Regions from separate parts of the uncultured Phascolarctobacterium sp. genome, predicted to be linked through region 1. Evidence: riboswitches for the same ligand, from Rfam matches in the RefSeq annotation. Region 1 holds a riboswitch; the other holds the start of a gene.
What was found. A riboswitch is a leader RNA that binds a small molecule or an ion and turns the genes downstream of it on or off. The one in region 1 is predicted to bind cobalamin.
Positions count from the first base shown of each region.

Region 2: another riboswitch for cobalamin. It lies ahead of Q4G98_RS10325 (TonB-dependent receptor plug domain-containing protein); the one in region 1 lies ahead of Q4G98_RS04665 (hypothetical protein).

Region 1 covers NZ_CATWDQ010000004.1:253-5,188, reverse strand. The annotation lists gene Q4G98_RS04680 (hypothetical protein) at 103-300, shown strand; partial or broken gene Q4G98_RS12370 (ATP-binding protein) at 263-1,073, shown strand; cobalamin riboswitch at 1,561-1,727, shown strand; partial or broken gene Q4G98_RS04665 (hypothetical protein) at 1,938-4,936, shown strand, end outside.
Region 2 covers NZ_CATWDQ010000016.1:31,363-36,298, reverse strand. The annotation lists gene Q4G98_RS10325 (TonB-dependent receptor plug domain-containing protein) at 1-1,234, opposite strand, end outside; cobalamin riboswitch at 1,662-1,842, opposite strand; gene Q4G98_RS10320 (YajQ family cyclic di-GMP-binding protein) at 2,341-2,832, opposite strand; gene Q4G98_RS10315 (metallophosphoesterase family protein) at 2,893-4,134, opposite strand; gene Q4G98_RS10310 (glutamine synthetase) at 4,308-4,936, opposite strand, start outside.

The sequences.
Region 1 (4,936 bases):
AGTATTTGTTGAAGCGTGAAAGTGGTCAGTAATCGAATAATCTTATTAGCGGATGAAGGCCTGAATTCATATTAAGCGAGAATGAAAATGGAGGGTGTTTACATGGGTAAAAGTTTTTTTGGAAAACGCAGTTGGCATAGAAAGCTTGCTGTAGCAGTGACGGCAGGTTCGATGTCAGGTATGTGTATATTCCTGGTACATTTGCTGCAGATTATGACAGGAATGTATGTGGATTTTAAAGGAACCAGCGATGCTGATTGGCTTGGCAACATTACTGTCGGGACGTTATATCGAAATTAAAATGCTACCGTTTTCTTTCAGGGAATATCTGTCGGCGCTGCCAGACAGAACAGATCTGATCATTAAATACAATAACTATCTGCAAAACAGCTCATTTCCATATACTCTGTTTTTGCCAGGGGGCGAAGAGATTTTGACTTATCTGGAAGGACTTTATAACAGTATTTTAGTCAAAGATATCCTGACAAGAACCAGGATCGCCGATCCGGCAATGCTGGAAAGTGTGATCGAGTATCTTTTTGATAATATGGGTAACCTGTCTACTACAACTAAAATTGCTAATACACTGACCTCGGCCGGACGTAAAATATCAGTGGCAACAGTAGAAACATACATCAGCGCGCTGCGAGAAAGCTTTATTATTTATAAAGCCGGCAGATATGACGTCAAAGGCAGACAATACCTGACCACCGGCGCTAAATATTATATCGCGGACATCTGTTTGCGATATTATTTACTTGGAAATAAAAAATGATCTGGGACATATTTTAGAAAATATAGTTTATCTGGAGCTGTTACGGCGTGGATATCAGGTGTACGTCGGCAAAGTAAACAATGCTGAAGTGGATTTTGTTGCAGTAAGCGCTTTGGGTGAAGAATATTATCAGGTAGCGTACAGCGTTCTGGATGAAAAGACGCTGCAACGTGAGCTGAAGCCACTGGAAGATATTAAAGATCATAATCCTAAATATTTGCTGACAATGGATTTTGTGCCGGCAGTATCACATAATGGCATCAGGCAGCTGAATGTTTTGGACTGGCTGCTGCAGTGAAGGATTATATGTGGTTCGACTCGCATCTGTTCGCCGCGGGCGCAGGCAGGCGGCCATGTTAAGAGTATTGACCGACAAGTTATAAAAATATAAGTCTGGGTGTCTTGTGAAGCTATACTTGTCTAAATATAGCTTGCCGTCATAATTGTGATTGTAATTTTTCATAAACAATGATAGTAAATATTATTTCATTTGCCCAAGATGTCAATAAATATTTTAAAGTAAATATCAGTAAAATAAACAGCTGACAGGAACTTTTAAGTTCCTGTCAGCTGTTTATTTTATCTTAAGAACGGGTTACTCAAAAATGTCGTGCTTTCCTCGAAGACAAAACTTGACTCGGGGGGGACTTGCGTTATAATAAGTAAAAATATCTGGAATTAATTATTATTTGTCTTCAAAAATTAGTGAGATGATATTTTTCTTGGCATAAAGTTATAAACGTGAAGAAGTTTGGTATGAAAACTTTGTGCTGACGTTATCTTAAAATTTAATATGGTGAAATAGAGTATCTTCAGACTGAGTGGGGAATCCGGTTAGAGTCCGGAGCTGTCCCGCAACTGTAAGGGGAACGGTATCATTGCAGTCCTTTCGCAGAGGAATGATACCGTTATGAACTGAGCCAGGGCGCCACCTATTTCGAAAATCCTATAACTTGCGATGTACGAGTTGGATACATTTAATTTAGAAACTTATATATTAAGTATATAAGCTATATTTTAGTGTATCCAATTATTCTGAATAGTGGATGCCTATTCTTCTAAATTAAATGAAGAATAGGCATTTTATTTTTGGGAGGTGTGTAAAGGCTGAATTATTTATTATAGGTCAAGTGATGAAAATTGAAAGAAGGAGTTGTTTAGTTTGAAAGAATCGTGGAGTAAAAAAATTAAATCCCGCAGTTGGCATAGCAAGCTGGCTGTGGCTGTAACTGCCGGGTTGCTGGCCGGGTTATATGTCCCCAGTGTTTTTGCTGCCGAATATAAGCAGGGAATGACAGGCACTATCAATGACAATCAATGGTTGAAAAGTGCTGCTGTTACTAAAGCCGATGATGGCACCATTGTATATGATTTTAATGAAAATACAACTTTTACAGTAGATAATGAAGCAGGTCTTGGACTTTCAGCAGGATTATTTGGCAGTGCGGATGCGGATAAAGTAACTATTAATATGAACGATAATACATTATATATCAATGCGTCCAGTGGAGATTATGGTAATTCTGTTTCTGCTGGTATCAATATTGATGATGGTGATATCGTTGTTATCAATGGCGATGTTGATATCACTTCCCATGGTGGGTCGTGTTTTTCAAGTGGCATTGCAGTTCAAAGAGCGGGGGCAGGCGAAGGTAGAGAATTTACACATCTGACAATCAACGGAGATTTGACGATGCGCAGCGACGATCCGCTAAATCCCTGGGGTATTACGTCTGAAAATATTCATGGTGGCTATGGTCCTGGCGGCAGTGCTTCCGCTGACGCTCCGAATTATAAAGGTGCCCGTTGGGCGCCGGCCGGGATCGATTTGCAAATGGCCGGCGGCAGTATTATTGATATTAATGGAAATGTTGATTTAGCTGTTGCGGGTTCGGCTGTTAAAGTTGATCCATATTATTCTCAATCGGGAATAGATGATTATGATGTTGCAACTATTAATTTAAATGGTGGAACTGTCAATATCGAAACACCGGAAAGTTCTGATGAAACGTATTATGCTTTGGCTAATTATGGCGGTACGATCAATGTTAATATGAACGGTGATCAAGCTGGAACTAATGACGTCAATGTCAAGGGCAATATCATTGTGATGAAGGATGATAACGGTAGTGGTGAGCCTTATTTTTATCAGAATGGACGGATCAATCTGGCACTGACGACCGATAAATCATCTTGGACCGGTGTTGTTGACAACAGCGGTTCTAAGCAGGCCGGCGAGATCAATTTGTTCCTGCAGAATGGTGCGCAGTGGAATCATGAATCTTTATCAAAGACCAATGGTTTACAGGTTCAGAATATGCCTGATCCAAGCATTGACCATTATGGAAAATATGATGGAGTTTCCCATGTCTATAATTTAAGCGGCGGTAATGATGCGGCTAATGCCGGCTATATACTGCAAAATGATACAGCTAAGATTGCTATAGATAATTATAGCGGACATACGGTAGTTGTATATGAGCACACCAACGACGGCACGCAGACTGGCTATTATACGGCCGGTGATATCACGATCCAAAATGCGTCTGCAGGTTCTGGAATCGTTCTTTCGACCGATAACAGCGGTATAACTATGAGTGATAGCGATATGGTCGCCAAGGTGTTAAACGCGTTGGCTGGTAAGCTGACCTATAGAGCGTTTACAGAAGGCGAAACCAATCTGGCTGGCAAAGTACAGATCGCCGATGGTCTGACTTCTTCAAGTGTGGCGGCAACAGTAGGCGAGATAGTATTTGATGCTTCGACAGGGAAGGGTACTAATACTGACGGCGGTACTAAACCGACACCACCGATAAGTAAAACAGAGTTTACTTCCGCGATTACCGGCAATGCGGCAACTGATACTGAATATGCCGAAGCGGGAATCATTCAGGCAGACGGCAGTTATAAATTTACTGAAGACAGCACGATTAATGTTACAGGTAATTCTGCTATAGCTTCTGTTGACGATATAGCTATCAGTGCTGAAGGCAAAGTTTTAACGCTGACCTCTGATAATAAAGTTATTGCCGGTGGCACTCAAAATATGACTATCAGAGCGAAACAATTAAATATCAGCGGTAAAGATAATGGTATCCAATTTTTAAGTGTTTCTGCTGACAAAGTTGCCAAGGGTGTTATTGATGCCGATGTTGCAGTTAATGCTACTGGTAGCATGTATGTTTATGGCATAGACGCACGCGGCAACAGCGATGTTACGATCAATGGTGATGTTTCTATCAAGGGTGCAGATGAATCTAATCCTTGGGGAGTAGTAAGCAACATGGTTCCCAGTATGGCTTATGGCCTTTACGCCGGCGCAAATTTTGCATCAGGAACGAGTGGTAAACTTACTGTTAATGGTGATGTGGATATTGCAGCTAAAGGATCTGGGATATTTGCAGACCATACTGATGCATTGATAAATGTCAATGGCGGCGGGACCGTAAAAGTGGATACCGGGTCTAGTGGTATTTATGCTTTGGGTACAGCCAGTGGTACTGTCAATATGAATATGAATGTCAACAAGACTGCTGCGGCTGATAACAAAGTTAATATTTTTGGTAATCTTGGCGTATTAAACACTAATGTTTCCAATAAAAATGATACAGCGAAAGAAAGTGTCATTAATCTTGGTCTGTCAACAGCAGACTCTAAACTGAATGGTGTAATTTTTAACAATTATACCGAGTCCAATAATAGTAACGGCTACTATGGCAAGGTAAATCTGTTTGTAAAAAATGGGGCGGTGTGGACTAATGAAGTCTACGGAAAAGTAGCTGCAACTTTCAAGGGCAGTACGGTAGAAAACTTTGTTGGCGGCAGCGATGCGGATAAAGCAGGCAATATCTTCCAGAAAGACAGCAATAACCTGACCTTTAATAACTACAGCGGTTATACCAATATTTACTATGCTCATGAGAACAGTGGTGAAAACTCCACAGATTATACGGCTGGTGATACCATTGTAAAACATGCGGCAGAAGGCAGCGGCATAAGCCTGATCACAGATAACAGCGGGATCACGATCAGTGATCAAGATCAGGTAAACAGCGTGTTAAACGCTTTGGCAGGCAAGCTGACTTATAAAAACTACACTACCGGTGAAGATAACCTCAAAGGCTATGTAAAAATTGCCGACGGCTTAACAGCATCTTCGGC
Region 2 (4,936 bases), on a different contig from region 1:
AATTTAAGCTCCAGCCCCACTCTAAATTGCCAACCGTATCGCGCCGCCCCAGCAAGGCTTCCTTTGCCGTCAGTTTTTGATTACGGTGCACATAGATATTAAGCGGGCTTTCAAAAAAATTAGATCCCGGAATTCCTCCGCCAACTAAGTCGTGAGTGGGCCCATCTGTATCTATACCTGCCAGGCTGGCATAATTACTATTATAGGGAAACGGCAAATGCCGTTTGATCTGTTTCCAGGTAGCTTTGGCCAGCCAGTGGTCATCCTGCCATTTTACGATAACATCTGTATTTTTATAATCATTAGCCTTACGCCAGCGTTCAGGGCTTTCATATGTTTTAACTACATCCTTATATGCCACAACTCGCTCAAATTTATTAGCAACACTTGTCTGAAAATCATCATTCCACGTACTCTTATACTCATCAGGACAATATTCATACAGGTCGTCTCTAATATGATTAAGTTTGTCTCTCATTTCAGATAGGTCACTATTCAAGATATCCATGCACTGATCCATAGAAAGATAATTTTTTATTGCCCCACCTGATCCTCCATCTGTATATTCCTCAATAACTTTATTGACATATAATATACCCATTCTTCCGCCAATAGTTGCGTTATTAGGATCACCATATATTGCTGTATTTAATCTTTTCAATTCCTGTTGATATCTTGCATCATTAGCAAAATTTTTATATTTAAAATCGCCGTCACTTTGGTCACGGTTGATACCGACCATCAAAGCGCCGCCACCCAATGGAGCATCGATTTGTAAATTACCCTTGTAGCCGCCAAAGGAGCTTTTGCCGAAGCTGGCCTGCACGTTAGCTTTAGTAGGCCGTTTGGTAACGATATTGATAACGCCGCCCATAAAGGTACCGCCAAAGCGCGCCGGTATGTAACCGCGGTAGACCTCGATCCGTTCTACATTATGTACAGGAATAGTAGAAATATCTGCCGCCGCGTCGCCGCCCAGATTAAACAGCACGCCGTCGACAAAAACACCGACCTGCGCCGCAGTAGAACCACGTACGCTGACTGTTGTATACTGACCTTTACCGTTTACCTCGCGTACATGTACGCCGGGAACCATTTTTAAAAAGTCCGGCAGGTCTTTCTGCTCGCCTTTGTAGTCATCGGGGCGAATAACCGTTACCGTACCAGGTGATAGCTTAGCTTCCCAATCAGGCCGCTTCGCCTCAACAGTTACGCCCTCCAGATCAAAAGACATACCATCGTTTTCAGTTTCATCTGCCGCAGCTTGGACATCCTGCGTCACTGCTGGTTCCACTGCGTTTTCAGTTGCTTCTGCCGCCCACAGAGGTCTCACGTCCCCCCCTAATGTGCAAACGCCCATAGCAGTTAAAATACCAGCCGTTATGGCTGCTTGCCGCAGTCCTCTTCTTTCTTTCCTCATACAAATCCATCCTCCCACTCTTTGTTAAAAAATAACGCTGCATTTTCAACCAGTCCCTACGGTGAAAGTGCAGCGTTTGTTTTTACCAAACAGCCTGCTCCGCTTTTCTGGTCGAAAATACTAAAATTTCCGCGCTGCTGGTTTCAGCGCATAATCATAGCGTCCGCAGAAATATTTGTCTGGCAAAACGCCAAACTTAAATATCTCTGCAAAATTTTCTCCCAGTCTGTCTACGCAGGCTGTTCAAAAGATAGAACCAGTCAGCACTCTGACTCAAGATCATTACTCCAGCATCCCTTAGTGAAAGGACTGCAATGCTGAAGCTCCCTAATACAGTTGCGTGACAGCGCCGGATTCACACCGGACTTCCCTGTTAAACATTATTGACAGACCAACAATGTACCTGATTCCAACAATATATAATTTTTACTACAAAATAAAAAAGCAGTTTTATCGTAGAACGATAAAACTGTCTGATAGTATCTTAAACAAGATACCAAACCAGCTTTACCATCTCTCGTAGTACAAACTGTAAATTCTCAACCATTTTACCGACGGGATCGACATTCAGGCAATTATTGCTTTAGCGCTGACGTTATGATTAAGAATTACTGCTATTTATTTTGTTGAGTCAATTATAACACATGTCCCCCCCTAATCAAGTTTTGTTTGTCTGCTGCAAACGAAGTCTTCTGAAAGATGTTCAACTACTTGTCATCAGGCCTTGCGGCTTATTTATATCCTTAATTTAAAATTTTATTTTTTTAATTTTTCTATGTATACATGTATACATATTTTTTGCAGATTTTTAAGCAACACCTACAGCTGAAAAATCTGCTACCTATCAGACCTTAACAAGTCACATTGCCGAGAAACTAAAAAACGCTTCCTACATAAGCAGGAAGCGTTTACAAACCTGTTCAGCGCATATTGATGAATTGCAGATCGACACCGAAGTCGCCTGCTTTGAGCATTTGGATTACTGCCTGTAATTCGTCTTTTTTGGCGCCGCTCACGCGCACCTGATCGTCCTGCATCTGGGCAGTTACTTTCAGCTTCATAGCTTTGATAGCAGCCACGATCGCTTTGGCTTTTTCTTTGGGTATGCCCTGCAGGATATTCAGCGTCTGGCGTACCGTACCTTTGGAAGCCGGTTCTACCTTGCCCAGCTCCAGGCAGCGCAGCGGGATATCGCGCTTGGCCATGCGGGCACGCAGCATATCGATAATTGCGTTGAGCTTGTATTCGTCTTCGGCTGCCAATTTGATGCATTTTTCTTCTAATTCGATACTGGCATCACTGCCGCGGAAATCATAACGCTGGGCGATCTCCTTTTTCGTTTGATTGACCGCATTGTCCATTTCCTGCATATCGACCTGCGAGACAACGTCAAAAGAACTGTCTTTAGCCATGATGTCACTCCATTCATTGATTTGTTAATAGTATTATTATATCAAAAAATCAGAAGCTTGTCATTTTGTCAGCGTCATTGTGTCGATGAGCTTGCCGTCCTGCTTCAGGCTGGTAACAGTAAGTTTGTGACTGTCAGCAGTAAGTTTCATATAATTAGGCTGATCGAGCACATTGTCAAAAACCACTTCCTGCGGTTTGGCCCGCGAACCGGCCCAGGTCTTGTCACCGCTGCGCCCAGAAGAAATATAGACCGTTCCCTGTCCTGCTACATTACCGTTTTTAAAGGGCGCCGTACGTCCATAGGTATGGATATGTGCCGAAAAAACTACGTCTACATTACTGCGGTCCAAAACCGGCAGCAGGGCCGCGCCCAGTTCGTTCGGTTTACCATCCTGATAACGGAACAGACTGCGGTGCACTAAAACTACTTTCCATTTTTTGTTGCTGGCTGCCAGATCGTTTTCCAGCCATTTAACCTGCCGTGCAACCAAATCAGGCTGCCAGTCTTTTAATTCTTCCAGCTGCGTATCGATAACAGCAAAATGCACCTCGCCGTAATCATAGCTGTAAGCCTGTTTTTGCAGACCTTCCGGCCCGTTTAGCGGCAGGTCGAACAAAGTTAGATACAAGTCACCCTTGTAGGGCTTCCATTGCAGCGAATAGTTTTCGTGGTTGCCGCTGATGGGGGCTACAGGTATCTGCGGCAGCAGTCCTGCCGCACCGCGAAACCAGCTGCGCCACTGGCTGTATTGTTCGCCGTTATCGACCAGATCGCCCATGTTGATGAAAAAGGCGGCCGCTTTGTCGTTAGCATAGGCAGCTGACGCTGTTTGCCGCCAGACATTATAATCAAGGCTTTGCGAATCACCGAAGATCAAAGCGGAAAAAGCACCGCCGCCGTCTGTCTGCAATGTATGCCAGTCTGAAAATTCTTTGCCGCTGCCGGCCCTGTATTCGTATACTGACGCAGGTTCCAGCCCTGTCAAAGTCACGCTTTGCTGATAGACAGTGCCTGCGTCAGTTGCAAATTCTTTGCCATGCGCCGCTGTTTTTTGAATATCCAGACCGCCCTGCAGCCGGTATTCCACCCAGGCGTCACTTTCAGGCGCCGCCGTCTGCCACATGATCGTCCGCGAAGTCTTACTGTCAGCTGTGATCACCTGCCGCAGCTGCTGCGTTTCATATCGCGCCGGCTGTTCGGCCCCGCAGTATTGCCGTTCATAAAAAAATATTCCTATTCCGATCACTACCAGCATCACTGCCAGCAGACCTGTTTTTGAAAAAACCTTATTCCACCTCATTTTGCGCTCCCCCAATAATATTTATCTTTCGTCACGGCACTGATACCGTCCGCTTTGTTTTCCCTGCCTAAATTATACAGGCCTTGACTCCGCTCCAGTCAAGCAAACATTTTGTGAAAAATAACGTGACCCGCCGATAACAGCTACCGGCGGGTCCAGTGATAATAGTTTTATCAGTCGATGATATTTTGTTTATAATCGTGATAGCTGCTGCGCAGTGTTTCCATGGTCTTGACCATTTCCAGCTTCAATTTGGAAGCGCTGTCAAAATCACCACGGGCAAAAGCCTCGCGGATCATGGTGAAAATACAGGGAGCTTCGACAGAATCTTTAGCCAGCATCACGCGCAGAGCGGCGATCTTGGCCCATTTTTCGTCGTCGCATTTATTGTAGAAGCCGGTATCATGCAGGCATTTCATGGCTACGATCTCGGCATGGAATTCGGGGATCATTCTGTTTAAAAGCTCGGTCTGCCAGCGGATTAAGGCTCCCTTAGCAAAGGAATCGATAAATTCCGGACGCAGAATATTGCCGCTGGTAAGGGCGGCTTTCTTTTCAGGATATTTGCTGAAGCCACACATATTTTCCCACACGGTTGCAGGCGGTTTACCAAACAGGCGGCTGCGCTCTGCTTCGGTAAAATCTTCAAAAACATCGTCTTCACTGCGGTATTCACGGTCTTTTTCCAGATAGAAGCCTTCAACGCCGGCTTTTTTGGACAGCTCGGCTTCCAGCTCTTTCAGGTTTTTGCCGGATTCCACGCAGGCCTTGATACCGTCCCACATAGCCAGATAGAAAGCGG